Regions from separate parts of the Streptomyces sp. NPDC088147 genome, predicted to be linked through region 4. Evidence: riboswitches for the same ligand, from Rfam matches in the RefSeq annotation. Region 4 holds a riboswitch; each other region holds the start of a gene.
What was found. A riboswitch is a leader RNA that binds a small molecule or an ion and turns the genes downstream of it on or off. The one in region 4 is predicted to bind cyclic di-AMP.
Positions count from the first base shown of each region.

Region 1: another riboswitch for cyclic di-AMP. It lies ahead of ACIOGX_RS15145 (M23 family metallopeptidase); the one in region 4 lies ahead of ACIOGX_RS25500 (NlpC/P60 family protein).
Region 2: another riboswitch for cyclic di-AMP. It lies ahead of ACIOGX_RS18565 (transglycosylase family protein); the one in region 4 lies ahead of ACIOGX_RS25500 (NlpC/P60 family protein).
Region 3: another riboswitch for cyclic di-AMP. It lies ahead of ACIOGX_RS04460 (peptidoglycan DD-metalloendopeptidase family protein); the one in region 4 lies ahead of ACIOGX_RS25500 (NlpC/P60 family protein).

Region 1 is NZ_JBIUSY010000003.1:949,439-954,670, reverse strand. Features, by position in the region: gene trmB (tRNA (guanosine(46)-N7)-methyltransferase TrmB) at 1-153, shown strand, start outside; gene ACIOGX_RS15155 (PrsW family intramembrane metalloprotease) at 284-1,624, shown strand; gene ACIOGX_RS15150 (aldo/keto reductase) at 1,742-2,686, opposite strand; gene ACIOGX_RS15145 (M23 family metallopeptidase) at 2,877-3,902, opposite strand; cyclic di-AMP (ydaO/yuaA leader) riboswitch at 3,914-4,067, opposite strand; gene ACIOGX_RS15140 (PP2C family protein-serine/threonine phosphatase) at 4,465-5,232, opposite strand, start outside.
Region 2 is NZ_JBIUSY010000005.1:105,233-110,464, forward strand. Features, by position in the region: gene ACIOGX_RS18550 (DUF501 domain-containing protein) at 1-212, opposite strand, end outside; gene ACIOGX_RS18555 (septum formation initiator family protein) at 347-820, opposite strand; gene eno (phosphopyruvate hydratase) at 945-2,234, opposite strand; gene ACIOGX_RS18565 (transglycosylase family protein) at 2,659-3,366, opposite strand; cyclic di-AMP (ydaO/yuaA leader) riboswitch at 3,376-3,552, opposite strand; gene ACIOGX_RS18570 (transglycosylase family protein) at 3,817-4,755, opposite strand; gene ACIOGX_RS18575 (cytochrome P450) at 4,969-5,232, opposite strand, start outside.
Region 3 is NZ_JBIUSY010000001.1:1,217,624-1,222,855, forward strand. Features, by position in the region: gene ACIOGX_RS04445 (STM4012 family radical SAM protein) at 1-697, shown strand, start outside; gene ACIOGX_RS04450 (STM4011 family radical SAM protein) at 703-1,596, shown strand; gene ACIOGX_RS04455 (SGNH/GDSL hydrolase family protein) at 1,586-2,410, opposite strand; gene ACIOGX_RS04460 (peptidoglycan DD-metalloendopeptidase family protein) at 2,581-3,624, opposite strand; cyclic di-AMP (ydaO/yuaA leader) riboswitch at 3,629-3,820, opposite strand; gene ACIOGX_RS04465 (tyrosine-protein phosphatase) at 4,238-5,050, shown strand; gene ACIOGX_RS04470 (DUF6126 family protein) at 5,118-5,232, opposite strand, start outside.
Region 4 is NZ_JBIUSY010000007.1:422,024-427,255, forward strand. Features, by position in the region: gene ACIOGX_RS25495 (ATP-dependent DNA helicase) at 1-1,830, opposite strand, end outside; cyclic di-AMP (ydaO/yuaA leader) riboswitch at 2,092-2,255, shown strand; gene ACIOGX_RS25500 (NlpC/P60 family protein) at 2,263-3,507, shown strand; gene ACIOGX_RS25505 (hypothetical protein) at 3,526-3,879, opposite strand; gene ACIOGX_RS25510 (NlpC/P60 family protein) at 4,128-5,168, shown strand.

The DNA.
Region 1 (5,232 bases), on a different contig from region 4:
ACCGCGCACCCGGACTTCGAGAACACCCAGCGGGACGGCGGTTACGCGCCACGGCCCGGCTTCCGTCCGCTGACCCGGTTCGAGGGGCAGGGGCTCGACAAGGGCCATGTCGTGCACGACCTGCTGTTCCGCCGCGTACCCGGGCTCGCGTGAGCCACGTACCCCGGCTCACGTAAGCCACGGACCCGGGCTCACGGTTAGCCACGGACCCGGGCTCGCGTCACCCGAGGCGGTGACGCGGGCACCATCGCCAGGTGTCAGTGCCCCTCGTTAGGGTCATTGGGTGTCAGAACCGTCCCCGCAGCCGCCCGGTCCGCGTCCGGCGATCCCCGTCTACGAGCGCCAGCAGCGGCTCGGTGAGCTGTGGGCCGCCGTGCCGGAGCCCGCCCGCAGGCGCTACCGGCCGCGCCGCGCGTTCTGGCGCCGCCGCGCGGTACGGGTGGGGGCCGTGATCACGGTGCTCGTCCTCTGCGCTCTGGTGATCCTCGCCCTCGTCCGGGACCAGACCGGCACGCAGGGCTTCCTGGTGGGCCTCGGTCTGGCCGTCCTGCCCGTGCCGCTGCTCATCACGGCCTTCCGCTGGCTGGACCGGGTCGAGCCGGGCCCCTGGCGCAATCTGGTCTTCGCCCTGGCATGGGGTGCCTTCGCCGCCGCCCTCGTCGCGATCATCGCGAACTCGTTCGCGACCGAGTGGATAGCCACCGCCACCGCCGACCCGGCGGGCGCGGAATCGCTCGGTGCCACGGTGATAGCCCCCGTCGTGGAGGAGAGCGCCAAGGCCGGCGCGATCCTGCTGATCTTCCTCTTCCGCAGACGGGCCTTCACCGGGCTCGTCGACGGCGTCGTGATCGCGGGGTTCAGCGCCACGGGCTTCGCCTTCACCGAGAACATCCTCTATCTCGGCAGCGCCTTCGGCGAGGACCAGCACCTGGGCAACTCCGGCCTGGCTTCCGTCACGGCCGCGACCTTCTTCGTCCGCGTCGTCATGTCACCGTTCGCCCATCCGCTCTTCACCGTGCTCACCGGCATCGGCTTCGGGCTGGCGGCGACGGCGGCCCGCCGCCAGAGGATGCGCCGGTTCGCCCTGCCGCTGCTCGGTCTGGCCCTGGCGATGGGCCTGCACGCGCTGTGGAACGGATCGGGGGCGGTCTTCGGCCCGTACGGCTTCTATGTGGTGTACGGGGTGTTCATGGTGCCGGTCTTCGCCCTGCTCACCTGGCTGGCGATCTGGAGCCGCCAGCGCGAGCTGCGCACGATCGGGTCCGAGCTTCCCGCGTACGCCGCGGCCGGCTGGCTGACCCCGGCCGCGCCCCTCGCGCTCTCCTCCATGCGGGCGCGCACCATGGCGCGTGACTTCGCGGGCCGTACGCACGGCCCGCGGGCGGCCAGATCGGTCGGCGAGTACGAGGCGTTCGCGACGTCCCTGGCGTTTCTGCGCCACCGGGCCCACCGCGGGGCGGTGGGCCCGGACTTCGTCGAGCGCGAGCAGGAGCTGCTGCACCATCTGTGGCAGCGCAGGGAGATAGCCGGGCCCGCGCTGACCTATGCGGCGCGGGCCACCGGCCGGGTGCGGGTGCCGCCGCCGTACATCGACTACGACGGCTACAACCCGTACCGCCAATGAGCAACCTGACCAATGAGCAACCCGGCCAGTGAGAAGCCTGGCCGGTGAGAAGCCCGGCCAGTGAGAAGCCTGGCCGGTGAGAAGCCCGGCCGGTGAGGAACCTGCCGGACGAGGGCCTCAGGCGGAGGCCGTCGTGAGCTCCGCCAGCTCCTCCGCCGTCAGCTCAAGGGTGGCCGCCGCCAGCAGCGCGGGCAGCTGCTCGGTCGTACGCGCGGACGCGAGCGGTGCGACCACGGTCGACTGCGCCGCCAGCCAGGCCAGCGCGACGGTCGCGACCTCGGCGCCCCGCGCCCCGGCGATCCGGTCCAGCGCGGTCAGGACCTTGGTGCCCCGCTCGGACTCCAGATACGCGGCCGCGCGGTCGGCACGGGGGCTGTCGACCGTGGTCCCGGGACGGTACTTGCCGGTGAGGAAGCCCGAGGCCAGCGCGAAGTACGGCACGGCCGAGAGGCCATGACGCCGGACGGTGTCCTCCAGCTCGCCCTCGTACGTGTCCCGCGAGACCAGGTTGTAGTGCGGCTGGAGCGCCACATAGCGGGCCAGCCCCTCGCGCTCCGCGAAGGCGAGCGAGGCGGCCAGCCGCTCCGCGCTGATGTTGGAGGCGCCGAGCGCGCGGACCTTGCCGGCCTTCACCAGCTGGTCGAGAGCGGTGACGATCTCCTCGACCGGGACCTCGGGGTCGTCGAAGTGCGTGTAGTAGAGGTCGATGTAGTCCGTACGGAGCCGGCGCAGCGACTCCTCGACGCCGGACTTGATGGTGGCCGCCCGGAGCCCCTTGTACTGCGGGTGCCCGCCGACCTTGGTCGCGACCAGCACCTCGGAGCGGTTGCCGCGCGAGGCGATCCAGTTGCCGATGACGGTCTCGGATTCACCGCCCTGGTGGCCCGGCACCCATGCGGAGTACAGGTCGGCGGTGTCGATGAAGTTCCCGCCCGCGGCGGCGTACGCGTCGAGGACGGCGAACGAGGCCGTCTCGTCGGCGGTCCAGCCGAAGACATTGCCGCCGAGGGCGAGCGGGAAGACGTGCAGATCGGAAGAGCCCAGTGGGCGCAGAGCGGTCATAGGCGGCTGCAACTCCCCGAGGAAGCCGCCCTATTCCGCTCCGCGCACCGATATGGGCCGTATGGGGGAATACCCGCGGGAAAATTCCCACGGGCCCGCTGGTCCGCGGACCGGAAAGCCTGCGGGCCCGCTGGTCCACGCGCCCGCGGGCCCGTGGAGAAGGCCGGTGGAGACCCCGTGGAGGCGAGGTCTACGGGTTGAGGCCCTTGCCGCGCAGCCAGCTCATCGGGTCGATGCCCGAGCCGCCCGGCGTGTGGACTTCGAGGTGCAGATGGGCGCCGGTCACGTTGCCGGTCGCGCCGACCCTGCCGATGACCTCGCCGGTGCTGACCTTCTGCCCGGCGCTCACGCTGATCGAGGACTGGTGGGCGTACCAGATCTCCGTGCCGTCGTCGAGCTCCAGGACCGTGCGGTATCCGTACGAGCCGGACCAGCCGGCCGACGTGACGGTGCCGCTGTGCACGGCCTTGAGCGGGGTGCCCGTCGGCGCGGCGAAGTCCAGGCCGGTGTGCTGGCCGGAGGACCACAGCGAGCCGGCCTGACCGTAGGTCGAGGTGATCGTGTACGAGGAGGTGGGGATCGCGTAGCTGGCGGCCAGCTTGGCCAGCCGTTCCTTCTCCGCCTTGGCCTTGGCCTCCGCCTCGGCCTTCTTCTTCGCCTCTTCGATCTTCTTCTCGGCCTCGGTCTGCTGCTTCTTGGCCTCGGCCGCGGCCTTCTCGGCCGCCGCCGACTCCGCAGCTGCCTTCTGCGCCGCGTCGGCGCCGGTCTGCTGCGCCTCGGCCTGCTGGAGGATACGGGCGCGCAGCGCCTCTCCCGCGTCGGTGGCGCCCTGTTCGGTGTCCGAGGCGGTGAGCCCGGCGGTGGTGAGCGGGGCGGCGAGCACCTCGGAGTCGGAGTCGTCCGAGGCGAGCGAGCCCATTCCCGGCAGCGACTTGGCGTCCGGGAGATTGTCCGCGATCGCGTCGGGCAGGGATATGGAGACCGCGGGCTTGTCCTGAGCGGTGGCGATGCCGCCCGCGCCGACGGCGGCGATGACGCCCACGCCGAGGACGGTGGAGCTACGGGCCAGTCCGCGCTGCTTGGCGACGCGGTGCCGGCCGCGTACGGGCCGTATGGACTCCTCGGTGGGATTCCATTCCCCCCATGCCCTGTCCGGCGCGTCGCCGTGGGAGCGCGTTTCGAAGAGGGCTTCGGGGGCAGGCTTGTTGGACGCCACTGAGGCGTACTCCTTTCCTTCCTTCTCGCCTACCGGGTTAGCTGACGGGTTCGGAGCAGGAAGGTCTCCTACGAGTGCTCCCACCGCACAAGGCGGCACAAGACACCCGATTCACCCCAATTGGTGGTTCCCCGGTTCCCTTGCGGGATTCGGCGCGTGCGCACGGTGCCATCTCTTGCGACGGCTGGGACGACCGCGCTGCGTTATCGAACGTTAATAGAGACCCGGGCCTTATTCCAAGCTGTTCCGGGTGATCGTTAACGACTTCGCATCGGACGTACCGGGACAGACGGGAACGCAATCGGACGAGTTGATGGCCCGTCAGGACGGCTGGCTTTTCTGACGGTGTGTCAAATGTTATGCGGAGGGATACCTCTCGACTACGGACGGTGGCGAGGCGTCCGGCCGGGCTCATCCGTCCGGCGACCGGGGCGATCCGCCCGGCGATCCGGGGCGATCCGTCCAGTGACCTGTCCATCGATCCGTCCCGCGATCTGTCCATCGATCCATCCGGCGATCAGCTGACGATCAGGCGGCGATCAGGTGACGGCTCCCGGCCGTCTCACGGCACCAGGGGCATGGTCATACGCCGCTCCGGCTCACCCTCCGAGGGCCGGCTGACCGCCAGCAGCGCCATGTCGTCCTGGCTCCCGCCGCCCGTGTGCCGTCGCACGTCGTCGATGAGCGCCTGGAGCATCTCGTCGGGCCCCTGGAAGACCCGTCCGTCGAGCCGTTCGCGCGGGACGTAGAAGACCCCGTGGGCATCGCGCGCCTCGGTCAGCCCGTCCGTGTAGAAGAGCAGCGTCGCGCCTTCCGGATACGGGGCCTGCTCGGCGCGGTCCGGCCACGTACCCAGTTCGCTCATCCCGAGCGGCAGCGCGGGATCCGTCGAGACGAGCATCCGCACCTCACCGTCGCCGCACATCAGCAGCGGCTCGGGGTGGCCGCGGTTGACCAGCCGCACCACACCCTCGTCGTGCGGGATCTCGGCGAGTACGGCCGTCGTGAACCCCTCGAAGACATCGAGCGCGTCCTGCCGCGTCCCCTCCCGCCTGAGGGCCCGCTCCAGCCGCTGCGCGACCGCCTCCAGCGAACTCTCCTGCTCGGCGGCCTCCCGGAAGGACCCGATGACCACCGCCACCGCTTCGACCGCGTCCAGCCCCTTCCCCCGTACGTCCCCGACCACCAGCCGCACCCCGTACGGCGTGTCCTGTACGGCGAAGAGGTCCCCGCCGATGAAGGCGCCCTCCTGCGCCGCCTCGTACCGCGCGGCGATCCGCAGCCCCCCGATCCGCTCGGCGGGTCTGGGCAGCACCGCGCGCTGGGCGGT
Region 2 (5,232 bases), on a different contig from region 4:
GCCGCGCGCGGGCAGGTCAGGTAGTACGTCGTCGGGAAGGGCGTGCCGTCGGGGAGCCGCGGGGCGGTCTCGACCACGTCCGGCTGACCGCAGGGGCAGCGGTGCGCGATGGCGCGCAGGCCGCGCGGCGGGCGGCCGAGCTGTTCTTTGAATGCCGCGACGTCCGCGTCGGTGGGTTCCGTGCGTGCGGTCTGCGGAGGGGGCGTGTCCATGCCTGCCTATGTATGTTCTGCGGTTCTCGGGTGTTCCGCGGTTCTCGGGTGTTCCGCGGTTCTCGGGTGTTCCGCGGTTCTCGGGTGATTCTCGGATGATCTGACGGTGTTCTGTGCTGCCCGGCCGCCGTCGGCTATCTGTCCTGGCGGTCCGCGTTGTCCACGCCGTCCAGCACGTTCGAGTACCAGGGGCGGTCCGTCGCCCCCCGCTCCTCGCGGCGCTGCTCGCGAACGTCCGGGTCGATCACGGTGTAGCCGGTCTCCCCCGGCATCACGTAATGCAGATGCTGCCGGGCCAGCCGCTGGATATACGCGTCGTCCTGGAGCCGCGCCTTCTCGTCGCGCAGCTCCTCGACCCGCTGCTTCGCCTCGCGGGCCAGCCGCTCCTGGTCGGCGATCTCGTTCCGCTGCGACACGTACTGCCGCATCGGATACGCGAGCGCCACCACCAGTGTGCACACGACCAGGGCGAGGAAGGCGGCCCGGCCGGTGAGCCGGGAGCGGCGGTCCTGCCTGCGGTTCTGCGAGCGGTAGACCCGGGCGGCCGTCTGCTCGCCGAGCAGTCGCAGCCTGGTCGCGGTGGAGAACCGGTCCCGGTTCCCGGCCATGGCTCGCCTCCCCTGTTACGTCCCCTGTTGTACGTACGTCCCCGGACACGGTACGGGACCGCGACCGGGGACGTACGGACGACGGGCGGAGCCGCCCCTCGCCCTCATATCCACAGGTTCAGGATCAGGCGGAACGGAACCGCGGGAACGCGCTGCGGCCCGCGTACACCGCCGCGTCGTCGAGGATCTCCTCGATGCGCAGCAGCTGGTTGTACTTGGCGACGCGCTCGGAGCGGGCCGGGGCGCCGGTCTTGATCTGGCCGCAGTTGGTGGCGACGGCGAGGTCGGCGATGGTGACGTCCTCGGTCTCACCGGAGCGGTGGGACATCATGCACTTGAAGCCGTTGCGCTGGGCCAGCTCGACGGCGTCCAGGGTCTCGGTCAGCGAACCGATCTGGTTGACCTTGACGAGCAGGGCGTTGGCCGAGCCCTCCTCGATACCGCGGGCGAGGCGCTCCGGGTTGGTGACGAACAGGTCGTCGCCGACGATCTGGACCTTGGAGCCGAGCTTGTCCGTGAGGACCTTCCAGCCGGCCCAGTCGTCCTCGAAGAGCGGGTCCTCGATGGAGACGAGCGGGTACGCGGCGACGAGCTCCTCGTAGTACTCGGTCAGCTCGGCGGCCGAGCGGGACTTGCCCTCGAACTCGTACGAACCGTCCTTGTAGAACTCGGACGCGGCGACGTCGAGCGCGAGCGCGATGTCGCGGCCGGGGACGTAACCGGCCTCCTTGATCGCTTCGAGGATGAGGTCGAGCGCGGCGCGGTTGGACTCCAGGTTCGGCGCGAAGCCGCCCTCGTCGCCGAGGCCGGTGGAGAGGCCCTTCTGCTTCAGGACCTTCTTGAGCGTGTGGTAGACCTCGGCACCCCAGCGCAGGGCCTCGGAGAAGGACTCCGCGCCGATCGGGGCGATCATGAATTCCTGGATGTCGACATTGGAGTCGGCGTGCGAGCCGCCGTTCAGGATGTTCATCATCGGAACGGGCAGCAGGTGCGCGTTCGGGCCGCCGAGGTAGCGGAAGAGCGGGAGGTCCGAGGCCTCGGAGGCGGCGTGCGCGACGGCGAGGGAGACGCCGAGGATGGCGTTGGCGCCGAGCGACGACTTGTCCGGGGTGGCGTCCAGGTCGAACATGGCCTGGTCGATCAGGCGCTGCTCGGTGGCGTCGTACCCGACCAGCTCCGGGCCGATCTGCTCGATGACGGCGAGGACGGCCTTCTCGACACCCTTGCCCTGGTAGCGGTTCTGGTCACCGTCGCGGAGCTCAAGGGCCTCGAACGCACCGGTGGAGGCACCGGAGGGGACAGCAGCACGACCCGTGCTGCCGTCGTCGAGGCCGACCTCGACCTCGACCGTGGGGTTGCCTCGGGAGTCGAGGATTTCCCGGGCTACGACGACGTCGATGGACGGCACGAGCATCTCCTTCTGGGATGTGACGCTTGGAGTGCAGGGTCTCATTGGCCTTGCGGCAAGAGCCTAACCGCCGCGGGGTCATCGGTCGGCCGGTGCCCGCCACCTAAGACGAAATGAGGCCCGAATCCCGCACCGCGGGAGTCGTGGGCCGCCATCGCCGGGGCCGCGTCCGCCGCGGTCCGCGCGCGGGCGGGCCTCAGCGGGAAACCCCGGCCCGGCGCGTACGGGGGATTACGCGCCCGGCCGGGGTGGTCTCGGGTGGGGCCAGGGGCCCGGGGTCCGGAGGTTCGGAGGTCCGGGGCCCGGGGTCCGGGGCCCGGGGTCCGGGTCCCGGAAGGTCCGGGGCCCGGGGCCCGGGTCCCGGAAGGTCCGGGGCCCGGGGCCCGGGGGCCCGGAGGGTCCGGAGGGCCCGGGGCCCGGGGCCCGGAGGTCAGCTCAGGTGGAGCTGCTGGCCCGGGTAGATCACGTCGGCGTCGCTGACGATGTCCTTGTTCAGGTCGAACAGCTTCTTCCAGCCACCCTTGACGTCCTCGGCCTTGGCGATCTTGGAGAGGGTGTCGCCGGACGCGACCTTGTACTCGCCGTCACCCTTCTTGATCGTGGCGGGACGGCTCTCGCCGCGCGAGGCCGGCTGGGCCGCGTCGCGCGTGCTCTCCGTGGTCTCCCGCTGCGACTGCTGCGTCGGCTGCGACTGCTGCTTCGGCTGGCTCCGCTGCTTCGGCTGCGACTGCTGCTGGGTGTTCTCGGTGGCCGAGCCGCCGTCGTACGCGGCGTTGGACAGGCCCACGCCGCAGTTCGGCCACGCGCCCTTGCCCTGGCCCGCGAGGACCTTCTCGGCGACGGCTATCTGCTGGGACTTGCTGGCCTGGTCGGCGCGGGGGGCGTACGCGGTACCGCCGTAGGCGGCCCAGGTGGACGGCGTGAACTGGAGGCCGCCGTAGAAGCCGTTTTGGGTGTTGATGGACCAGTTGCCCCCGGACTCGCACTGCGCGACCTTGTCCCACTCGGAGGCGGTCGCGGCGGTGGCCGAGGTCGCACCGATCAGCGGGGCGGCGACGGCGGCACCGGTGACGCCGGCGAGCGTGGCGTAGCGGACGGCCTTCGACGGGCGGCGGTGCTTGGCCTTGCTGGAACGCAGCAGCATGGAACATCTCCTCACCGACGCCTACGAGGTCAGCTGTCGGGTTCGGGCCAAGTGAGTTGCCCGGCCTTGTGCTCTGGCGCACAAGGCTTCACCCCAAGCCGGTCCTCGGCCGTCTCTCGACGGCCGGAGCCCGGCGCGAACCTTTGGGTCCCCCGCTCCTGCCTACGGCGCTTGACGCGTCGGTTACTCCCCCCGACCGACGGCAGGATTCGGCGTGACGGTCGACGGGGCCCGCGGTGCGAGCGGTTCAGACCGTAATCACAGGTCTGCCCGTTGTTCAAAGATGCACATCAAGGAAAAATCGCCCTTACCTCCCCCTGGAGCGATCTCATTTACGCAGGTGGGAGAGGAAGCGGCCCAACCGGCGGGCCAAAAGACCCCAGTTGCGGCAAAGAGACCCTTGTCTCACTTTCGCAGAAGTGGACATAGGGTCTCTAACTGCCTCTACTTCACGCCGAGATCAAGGGTCTGGCCAGGAAGGATCAGGTCGGGGTCGGCGCCGACGGTGTCCTTGTTCGCCTCGTAGAGCGCGGACCACCCGCCGGGCACCTCGCGCTCGTCGGCGATGAGCCAAAGGCAGTCGCCCACGCGGACGGTGTACTCGCCCTCCGCCGCGTCCGCGCCTTCCGTTCCGTCCGTCGCGCCGCCCGCGTGACGTGCCGATCCGTCACCTCGCGAGGCATGTCGGCCGGATTCACGCTCTTCACCCGAATTGCCCGGTACGGAATCCTCCGGGGCGGCGTCGCCACGGTGCTTGCCCTTGGCGGCGTCGTCGGCCTCCGCGTCATCGGCGGAGCCGGAGGCGCCGGAGGACTCGGAGGGGGCGGGGGTCGCGTCGTCGGGCGCGGTCCCGTCCGGGGTGGACGCGGAGCTGTCCGAGGGCGCGTCGGCGTCCCCGGCCTTCCCTGACGCCCCGGACGTCTCGGACGCGTCGGAGGACCCGGAAGGCTTGGACGGCTTGGACGTCTCGGTCTTCCCTGACGTCTCGGAGGGCTTGGGGGTCCCGGACGACTCGGGTGTCGTCCCCCGTTCCGCCTCGGGCGTCGTACCGGGGTCCACGCCCGGCGCGGCGCTGCCCGCCGTCAGCCCCGAGATCGCGGCGCAGCTGGCCCACGCCTTCGGCCCCTGCGCGTCGAGGATCTTCTCGGCTATCGCGATCTGCTGCGATCTGCTGGCGAGGTCGGCGCTGGCCGCGTACTCCGCGCCGCCGAAGTCGTCCCAGGTCTCCTGGGAGATCTGGAGTCCGCCGTAGTAGCCGTTCTTGAGGTCGGCGCTCCACATGCCGCCGCTCTCGCACTCGGCGACGCGGTCCCAGGTGGAGGCGTCCGCCGCGCCGGCACCCGTGGCGCCGAGCAGCGGAATGGCGATCGCGGAGCCGGTCACCCCTGCCGCGACGATCAGAGCGGGGGCCTGGCGAGGTCGACGGTGTCGGCCGTTCCCGGAGCGCATGCGATTGCCTTCCGTGTGACTGATGTTTCGACTACTGCGTGTGGCGGCTGAGTTTTCGAGAACGTAGCGGTACTCGAACTGCTGTCACAAGTCGATGCAGCGGAGATCACGTGAAAGTCACAGTCTTGACGGGTCGTCAGTAAACCTTCAGTCGGACAATGGCGTGAACTGCACCGGAAGCGTGCGCAATCCACGCATGATGAGCCCTCCACGCCACCGCAAATCGGCAGGATCTCCCGCAAGCCGCACATCGGGCAGCCGGGTCAGCAGGGTGGCGAGCGCCGTCTGCCCCTCCACCCGGGCGAGCGGCGCGCCGAGGCAGTAGTGGATGCCGTGTCCGTAGCCCAGGTGCTGATTGTCACGCCGGGAGAGGTCGAGCGTGTCCGGATCCGTGAAGCGCTCGGGGTCACG
Region 3 (5,232 bases), on a different contig from region 4:
GAGCTGGCGCCAGTCCCTGGATGCCGCGCTCGCCTGGCGGCCCGAGGAGCTGTATCTCTACCCCCTGTACGTACGTCCGCTCACGGGCCTCGACCGGCTCGGCGCCGGCGGTGACGCCGCCTGGGACGAACAGCGGCTGCGGCTCTACCGGCAGGGCCGCGACCAGCTGCTCGCCCACGGCTACGAGCAGACGTCGATGCGTATGTTCCGCCGTCCGGACGTCCCGTCCGAGGACGCCGGCGCGGACGACTACGCGTGCCAGACCGACGGGATGATCGGTCTGGGCTGCGGGGCCCGCTCCTACACCTCCGCGCTCCACTACTCCTTCGACTACGCGGTCGACATGCGCGAGATACGCGGCATCATCGACACCTACACGGCGACGGAGGACTTCTCCCGCGCGGAGGTCGGCCGCCGGATCGACGAGGACGAGACGCGCCGCCGTCATCTTCTCCAGTCCCTGCTCCAGGCCGAGGGGATGGCGGAGGCCGGCTACCGCGAGCGGTTCGGCTCCGGCCCCGCCGAGGACTTCCCCGCCGAGCTGGCCCGGTTCGCAGCCCTCGGCTGGCTCGACGAGAGCGCGCCGGCCGGACTGCTGCGCCTCTCCCCCGAGGGGCTCGCGTACTCGGACGCGCTGGGTCCCGCGCTCTTCTCCCCCGCCGTACGGGCCGCGATGGCCGCGTACGAGAGGAAGTGAGCCCCGTGGACCTGACGATCCTCTACCGCGGCCCGCTCGCCTCCTGCGACTACGACTGCCCGTACTGCCCGTTCGCCAAGCGCCGCGACAGCCGGGATCAACTGCGCGCGGACCGGGCCGCCCTGGAGCGCTTCACCGCCTGGGCGTCGGAGCAGCGGGAGGACAGGCTGTCGGTGCTGTTCACCCCGTGGGGCGAAGGGCTGGTGCGCTCCTGGTACCGGCGCGCTCTCACCGAGCTGTCGCGGCTGCCGCACATCGGCCGCGTGGCGGTCCAGACGAATCTCAGCTGCCGCACGGACTGGCTGGCGGACGCCGATCCCGCGAAGCTCGCCCTGTGGTGTACGTACCACCCGGGCCAGACGCCCTACGACCGCTTCCTCGCGAAGACCCATGAGCTGGCGGACCGGTCGATCCGGTTCAGTGTGGGGGTCGTCGGTCTGCCGGACCATCTGGAGCACGCCCGCCGGCTGCGCGCGGACCTGCCCGAGCAGGTGTATCTCTGGATCAACGCGGCCGAGGGGCACGGCTATACGGACGAGGAGGCCGACCGCTGGACGGCTCTCGATCCGCTCTTCCCCTACAGCCGCAGCCCGCATCGCTCGGCCGGTCTGCCCTGCCGTACGGGCGAGTCGGTGATCTCGGTGGACGGCGAGGGGACGGTGCGGCGCTGCCACTTCGTCCGCGCCGAGCTGGGCAATCTCTACGACGGGTCCTACCGGCGGGCGCTCGCTCCGCGGGCGTGCCCGCTGGCGGTGTGCGACTGCCATATCGGCTATGTGCATCTGGAGACGCTGCCGTTGTACGACGTCTTCGCCGGAGGGGTGCTGGAGCGTATCCCCGCGGGGATACGGCCGGCCGGACCCACCCCGGGCGGGAAGCCTCCCCGGGTCAGTGCTTGAGGGGCAGAAGGTCAGGGCGTTTCGCCGCGACGTGGTCGCCGGACGACTCGCCGCGCAGCCGTCGCCCGATCCACGGCACCAGATACTCGCGCGCCCAGTGGATGTCGTCGCGCCGCACCTCCAGCGTTCCGCGCGGGGGCTGCGGCGGCCACGGCTGGTCCGGGTCGGCGGGCACATCGAGGCCGAGGACCTGCGCGGCGCGCAACGCCACGCGCGTGTGCCCCTCGGGTGACAGATGCAGCCGGTCGCCGTCCCAGGCACGCCTGTCCTGGACGGACTTGAGCGACCAGAGATCGAGCACCGGGCAGTCGTAGCGGTCCGCGATGGCCCGTACATGGGCGGTGTACGTGGCGATCTTGCCGCGCAGATGGCGCAGCACGGGCACGCCCCGGGTGTCGAAGCCGGTGGTCACCATGACCGTGCCGACGGCGCCGGAGAGATCGGCGACGGCCCGCTCGAAACGCTCGGCGACATCGTCGGGATCGGTGCCGGGCCGGATGATGTCATTGCCGCCGGCGCAGAACGTCACCAGATCCGGGGCGAGTTCCTTCGCGCGCGGTATCTGTTCGTCGACGATCTGGTCGAGGAGCCGGCCGCGTACGGCGAGATTGGCGTACCGGAAATCGCCGTGGGGGGTGTTGTCCGTCGGACCCGAGACCGGCAGTTGGTCGGCGAGCAGGACCGCGAACCGGTCCGCCCAGCCGACATACATCCCGTCGGGGCCCGGATCTCCCACCCCCTCGGTGAAGCTGTCGCCGATCGCCGCGTACGACCCGAGTACGCCATTTCTTCTTGATCTCGAATCGTCTGCCACAGCACCACATCATTCCCCGACAGATGTGACCTACGCGACCGTAAGGAGGGGTTGACGCCGGGTGAGATATGCCATCGGTCAAGATTCGACCAAGCGGGAATAGCAGAAAACCGCCGCTGCCCGGCACGGAAAGTGCCGGGCAGCGGAATGGGCTGACGTGATCTGACGAATCAGAGGTTGACGCCGTGCTCCCGGAGGTAGGCCACCGGGTCGACGTCCGAGCCGTACTCGGGGCCGGTGCGGATCTCGAAGTGCAGGTGCGGTCCGGTGGAATTGCCGGTGGAACCGGAAAGTCCGATCTCCTGGCCCGCGCTGACGCTGTCGCCCGCGGAGACCTCCAGGGACGACAGGTGGCCGTACTGCGAGTACATGCCGTCGCTGTGCTGGATGACGATCTGGTTGCCGTACGAGCCGCCCCAGCCGGCCGTCACGACCGTGCCGTCGCCGACCGCCTTGACGGGGGTGCCCGAGGACGCCGAGAAGTCGACACCGGTGTGGTAGCCGCTGGACCAGCTGGCGCCGGAGGCGCGGTACGGCGTGGAGGTGGGTCCGTCGACCGGCGCGGTGAAGCCGGAACCGGTGCTCGGCTCCGCGGTGTCGGGGGCGGGTGCCTGCTCGGTGGTCGAGGCGGCGGACTCGTCCGTCGAGCCGCTCGACGCGGAGTCGTCGGACGCGGAGTCGTCGGTCGAGGCGGCGGCGGAGTCGGCCGAGGAGGAGTCGGCGGACGAGGAGGCGGAGTCGGCCGAGGAGCTGGAGGGCTCCGCCGGGGTCTCGGACGGGGAACTCGCCGCGGCCCTCGCGCCGAGGGTCAGCTTGAGGCCGGGGTGGATCAGCGACGGGTTGTCGCCGACGGCCTCCCGGTTGTCCTCGTACAGCCGGTGCCAGCCGCCGCGGACATGGTGCTCGACGGCGATCTTGGAGAGATAGTCCCCGGCGACCACGGTGTAGGTCCTCGCGACCTTGGTGGCGGCGGCTCGGGCGGCTGTCTGCTTCGTCTCGGCCCGCTGCTGGGCGCCGGACAGGTTCTGGGCCGTGTGCGCCGAGGCGGGAACGGCGGCCTGCGGAGCGGTGGCGGGAGCGGCCTTCTCCGCGGCGTGCGCGCCGGTGGCGCCGATGAGCGGAAGCGCGATGGCCGCGCCACCCGTGCCGGCGGCGATGAATCCGCGCGAGATGGGGTTGTTCTTGGGACGGCGGTGCTTACCCTTCGCGGGCATGGCGAATTCCTCTCCGGCGCCTGCGAGGTGAGCTGTCGGGTTCGGACTGGAGCTGCCCGGCCGCGCGTGGTGCGCGACTTCACCCCAAGCCGTCCGAGGTTCCGGACCGGCGTACTACCTGGGTCCCCCGCTCCTGCCACGCGTTGATGGGTGGATGCGAATTCCAAGCGGCGGCAGGATTCGGCGATCCGCTCGGATTGAGGCTGAAGGTAAGCGAGTCGGACGGCCGGAACAAGATGTCGTATTCCGGCGGTCGCAGCCGTTCCGGATATCGCCCGGGTTATCCGGTCACCCTGCGTGGATTCCGGTCTTCAATTTCCTTACGGGGAAGGAATTCCTCTTCTCGATACCACCACGCAACGTCACGGATATGATCCTGCTCACTGGCCCGAACCCATCTCCCCTGCGACCGGGGCAGGTTATACGGAACCACCCATTCCGGACAGATGGGCATGTGGGCGATATTCATCGACGCCGAGTGTCCGAATAGTGCGCTTCTGCCCCCTCGGGCGCTGGGCTGATTGCCACAGGTTGCCTGAGGAACAAATGTCGTAGGGTCGGGAATCGACATCGTCGGCGAGCCGCGCCGACGGCAGACACGGAGGAGCACGCCGTGACGCAGCAGCTGCCGCAGGTCCCGTCGACAGAGCCCGAGTTGTCCGGCGTGCGCAACTTCCGCGACGTGGGCGGGCTGCCGACCACGGACGGCCGACGAGTGGCCCACGGCAGGCTCTTCCGCAGCGGGCATCTCGCCAACGCCACCCCGGCCGACGCCGCCTTCCTCTCCTCCCTCGGCCTGCACACCATCTTCGACTTCCGCAACGGCGCCGATCTGAAGCTCGACGGCGCGGACGTGGAGCTGCCCGGCGTACGCAATGTGAACCTGCCGCTCACCGATCCGGCGGACGGCGCCGAGTTCTGGCTGATGGTGCGGGACGGCGATCTCGACCAGCTGCGCTCGATCCTCTCGGACGGCAAGGCGGCCAACCGGATGATCGACTCGTACCGGACGATCATCACGGAACGCACCGCCGAGCACAGCCGCGTCCTGCACTCCCTCGCCGAGGACAGCGTCCCCGCGCTCATGCACTGCGCGGCGGGCAAGGACCGGGCGGGGCTCTCCATCGCGGTGTCCCTGCTCGCCGTCGGGGTGGAGCCCGAGGCGATCGAGGCCGACTACCTCAAGTCGAACGACCCGCACCGCCGCTACCCGATCCGGCGCAGCGACAGCTCGGCCGCCGGGATGTCCTCGGAGGTGATGGAGCTCCTCAGTCCGCTCTTCGACGCTCGCGCCGCGTACCTCGCTGCGGCCTTCGAGACCATCGAGAAGACCTGGGGCACCACCGACCGCTATCTGGCCGAGGGTCTCGGGCTCGCCCCCGAGACCCGCGAGCGGCTCCGCGCCCGCCTGCTCGACCAGAGCTGAGCGAGCGACGGCGACGGCGACAGCGCCACCCCCCGAGCCGTCACCCCTCGGGCCGCCACCCGAGCCGCTACCCCCGCGCGCCCATCTCGAAGAGCAGATAGAGGAACGCCGCGAAGAGATGGCCGGCGATCAGATAGGCGAAGAGCCGGATGACCAGCCCGCGGGGGAACTTCCCCTCCTCC
Region 4 (5,232 bases):
AGCGGCAGCGGCCCCGCCGTCGCCCGCCGCCTCCGCGGCGGCCTGGCCGCGCTCCTGCTCGAACTCCAGCGCCACCGCGGCCAGTTCCTGGAGGTTCTCGATCCGCGTCTCGTCCTGCGGGTCGGTCGAGGCCTGCAACTCCGCCAGATAGCCGGTCCGTTCGAGCACGGCCTCCAGGACCGTCGCGGGCCCGGCGCCGGACTCGACGACCGTACGCAGCTCTTCCATCAGCGTGTTGAACCGCTTGACGGCGTTGGCCGACCGGGCGGCCATTCCGTACGCCTCGTCCACCCGCCGCAGCGCCTGCGGGAAGGTGATCCTCTCGCGCAGCGCGAGCGCGTCGATCATCGCCTCCGCGCGGTCCCCGATGCCGCGCTTGGGCACGTTCAGGATCCGGCGCAACGGGACGTTGTCCTCCGGGTTGGCCAGCACGCGCAGATAGGCCAGCACGTCCCGGACCTCCTTGCGCTCGTAGAAGCGCACTCCGCCGACGACCTTGTAGGGCAGGCCGACCCGGATGAAGATCTCCTCGAAGACACGGGACTGCGCGTTCGTACGGTAGAAGACCGCGACATCGCCCGCCTTGGCCTCGCCCGCGTCCGTCAGCCGGTCGATCTCGTCGGCGACGAACTGCGCCTCGTCGTGCTCCGTGTCCGCGACGTAGCCGGTGATCTGGGCGCCCGCGCCGGCCTTCGTCCACAGGTTCTTCGGCCGGCGGCTCTCGTTCCGCTCGATGACCGCGTTGGCGGCGCTGAGGATCGTCTGCGTGGAGCGGTAGTTCTGCTCCAGCAAAATGGTCGTCGCGTCCGGGTAGTCCTCCTCGAACTGGAGGATGTTACGGATCGTGGCGCCCCGGAAGGCGTAGATCGACTGGTCGGCGTCACCGACGACGCACAGCTCGGCCGGGTCGTTCTCCTCGCCCGAGGGGCCCACCAGCTCGCGTACGAGTGTGTACTGCGCGTGGTTGGTGTCCTGGTACTCATCCACCAGGACGTGCCGGAAGCGCCGCCGGTAGTGCTCGGCGACATCGGGGAACGCCTGGAGCAGATGGACGGTGGTCATGATGATGTCGTCGAAGTCCAGCGCGTTGGCCTCGCGCAGCCGCGCCTGGTACATCCGGTACGCCTCGGCGAGTGTCTTCTCGAAGCCGTCGGCGGCCTGGCCGGCGAAGGTCTCCTCGTCGATCAGCTCGTTCTTCAGATTCGAGATCTTGGCGCTGAAGGACTTGGGCGGGTACCGCTTGGGGTCGAGGTCCAGATCGCGGCAGACCAGGGCCATCAGACGCTTCGAGTCGGCGGCGTCGTAGATGGAGAACGACGAGGTGAAGCCGAGCCGCTTCGACTCGCGCCGCAGGATCCGCACGCAGGCGCTGTGGAACGTCATGACCCACATGGCGTTGGCGCGCGGGCCGACGAGCTGGCCGACGCGCTCCTTCATCTCGCCCGCGGCCTTGTTGGTGAACGTGATCGCCAGTATCTGACCGGGGTGGACGCTGCGGGTGCCCAGCAGATGCGCGATCCGGTGGGTCAGCACCCTGGTCTTGCCCGACCCGGCCCCGGCCACGATGAGCAGGGGCGAGCCGGTGTGCACGACGGCCGCGCGCTGCTCCTCGTTCAGCCCTTCGAGCAGCGCGGCGGGGTCCACGACCGTGCGCGGGGCGCCGTCGCGGTGGTACTGGTCCCGCGCCGGGGGCGCGTCGTAGGCACCCTGGAAGAGGTCGTCGGGCACCTGCTCCGCCGCGTGCTCGGCGTCGTCCTCGGGCGGCGGAGGATGCTCGTCGCCGGAGGGCTGGAGGTCCGCCAGGAAACTGTCGTCAAAGAGGCTGCTCATCGCTATCCGAGTCTAGGCCGCCGCACTGACACCCCGCGCCCGCCTTCGGAATTCCCCGGCCGCCGTCGCCATCACCACAGGCGGCCCCGCGCTCACCCATCGTGACGAACGGACGTCACCGGCCGGTTTCACTCATCGCACCCGCAAATAGTCACGAAAATGTATCGGGCATATCGGCCATCGACCTTCACACCAGCGCCACACTTTGGCTAGCGTGCTCGATCAGGCAGCCCGTACCCCCAACGGCGATCCACGCCAAGCGGGCGGCCCACGTCGAATTCGGACTTTCCTGAAGGAAGTTCGGAACCGGGGACCCACAGTGCACAACCGGGGTGAATCGGGCCTTTCGCTCAAGGTCCGTAGGGCAGCCTTCCGTTCCGCCCGAACCCGACAGCTAACCCGGTAGGCGGTCCACGGAAGGAGATGCCGACCTTGGCGTCGCATCGCAAGCCGCGCAGTCTCAGCGGAGTACGTACCGCTTCTCCCGCCGTCGGGATCACGACAGCCGCGCTCGCCTCGGTCACGTTGCTCTCGGCGCAGAGCGCGAGTGCCGCGCCCGTCGATCCGAAGCCGTCCATGGAAGAGGTACAGAAGAAGGTCGACGATCTGTACCGCCAGGCCGGCAGTGAGACGCAGAAGTACAACCGGGCGAAAGAGGCCACGCAGAAGCAGAAGCGCGCGGTCGACCGGGTGCTCGACGAGGTCGCCAAGCGCGCGGACAAGCTGAACGAGGCCCGGCGTACGCTCGGCTCGTTCGCGGCCGCGCAGTACCGGGAAGGCGCGGTCACCCCGACCGCCGCCCTGCTGTTCGCGGACAGCCCGCAGTCGTTCTTCGAGCAGAAGCAGGTGACGGACCGGCTGACGGAGCGCCAGCGCGGCGTCCTCACCGACTACCAGACGCAGCAGGCCGACGCCGCGAAGAAGCGGCAGCAGGCGTCGAAGGACCTGGAGTCGCTCACCGCCTCGCAGGCCGCGCTGCGAACCAGCAAGCAGAACGTGCAGCAGAAGCTCGGCGCGGCGCGTGCGCTGCTGTCGAAGCTGACCACGGAGGAGAAGGCGCGGCTGGCCGCGCTGGAGCGCAAGAAGGAAGAGGAGGCCCGCCGCAAGGCGGAGGCACGGGCGAAGCAGGAGGCCCGCGCGAAGCAGGAGGCCGAGCGCAAGCGCGAGGAGCGGCAGGCTCAGGCCCCGGCGGCCGGTACGGGCTCGGGCAGCGGCTCGGGCACGGGTACGGGCAGCGGCTCGGGTACAGGTACGGGCTCGGGCAGTACGGGCACCGGGACCGGTACCGGCACGAGCGGCGGCACCGGAGCCTCGGACGGCAGCTACGCCACCAAGGCCGCCAAGGTCCTCTCCTTCGCCCGCGCCCAGAAAGGCAAGCCGTACGTCTGGGGCGCCACGGGACCCAGCTCGTACGACTGCTCGGGCCTGACCCAGGCCGCCTGGAAGGAGGCGGGCGTGGAGCTGCCGCGCACCACCTGGGACCAGGTGAAGGCCGGCACGCGCGTCGCGACCGAGGATCTGCTCCCCGGTGACCTGGTCTTCTTCTACGACGACATCAGCCACGTCGGGATCTACATCGGCGACGGCATGATGATCCACGCCCCCAAGCCGGGCGCGAACGTCCGCGAGGAGTCGATCTACTACATGCCGATCTACGGAAGCGTCCGCCCCGCCTGACAGGGCCCCGGGGCCCTGTCAGGTCCAGAGCGTGGCGATGAAGATGTTGACCATCGTCAGCCCGCCCACCGCGCCGAACAGCGGCTTCGGGGCGGTCTCGTCGTCGCGCTTCACGTACACCACGGCCAGGATCACGACCAGCACCGCGAGCTTGATGCCGACCTTGATGTTGTTCACCGTCTGGTCGTCGGCCTGGTTGAGGCCCACCAGGGCCACGCCCGTGACGAGCATCGTCAGCGCGCCGTGCAGCATCGCCTTGTTGAAGCGGGCCGTCCCCGTGCTCATCGACTTCATCTGAGTGAGGAAGCCGCCGAGCAGCGAGGCTATGCCGATGATGTGAAGCGCGACGAAGACATTGATGAGTACGTCCATGTCCGGACCCTATCGAGGGCCATAGCACCACCGAGCGGCGAGGTGGGGCTCTGTTCCGATATCGGTCGGGTCCGGACGGAAAGGGCTTCCGAGACCGCGATCATGCCGGTCACAACCCGGCCCTGTTCTGCCACCTCTCGCCAATACCGGCCATGCCGAGGCCGGACTGTGACCTTGCGCCCTAGCGTCCTTCTCCTGGCGACCGGCCATGACCCACCGTGACCGACTAGGGAAGAGGATCCACCCCCGTGGCAGCGCACCGAAAGCCCAGACAGCGCACGCTCACCGGCCCCGCCGGCCGTACCGCCGCCACTCTCGCACTCGCCGGGGCCGCGACCGTCACCGCCTTCGACGGCCCCGCACACGCCGAGCCCCAGCTCACCCCGGCCCAGGTCAAGGCCAAGGTCGACGCGCTGTACGAGCAGGCCGAGACCGCCACCGAGCGGTACAACGGGACGAAGGTGAAGGCGGACAAGGCCCGTACCGCGCTCACGCATCTGCGGGACGAGGCCACGCGCAGGACGGAACGGCTCAACAACGCGCGCAACGCGCTCGGTTCGATCGCCTCCGCGCAGTACCGGGCCGGCGGCCTCGACCCCGCCGTACAGCTCGCGCTCAGCTCCTCCCCCGAGGAGTACCTGGAAGGGGCCTCGCTCGCCGAACGGGCCGGTTCCCGGCAGGCCGCCAGGATCGCCGCGATCCGCAGGGAACTCGCCCGCATCGCCGAACTGCGCGCCCGCGCCGACGGCCGGCTCACGGAGCTGAGGGCCTCCCAGTCCGAGCTGGCCCGGCACAAGTCCGCCGTCCAGGAGAAGATCGGCTCCGCCCAGCGGCTGCTCGACCGCCTCACCGCGCCGCAGCGCGCCCAGTACGACCAGCGGGGCGGCCAGGGCCGGCAGGACGCCGCGTCCCTCGCACCCGGCGCGGTGCGGGCGCCGAACCCCCGTGCCGCCGCGGCCGTCGCCTACGCCTACGGGGCGATCGGCAAGCCGTACGTCTGGGGCGCGACCGGACCCGGTGCCTTCGACTGCTCCGGGCTCACCCAGGCCGCCTGGCGCTCCGCGGGTGTCTCCCTCCCCCGCACCAGCTACACCCAGATCAGCACGGGCCAGCGGGTCTCACGCGGCGATCTCGCCCCCGGTGACCTGGTGTTCTTCTTCTCCGGCATCAGCCATGTCGGGATCTATGTCGGCGGCGGGCAGATGATCCACGCCCCCCGGCCGGGCTCGGCGGTCCGGCTGGCGCCGCTCGACCAGATGCCGTTCGCCGGCGCCAGCAGGCCGGCCTAGGCCCTGTCCGGCCGATCTTCGTGGGCCCGGAACGCCTGGCACGGCGCCTCGCCGCGTTGTCGGA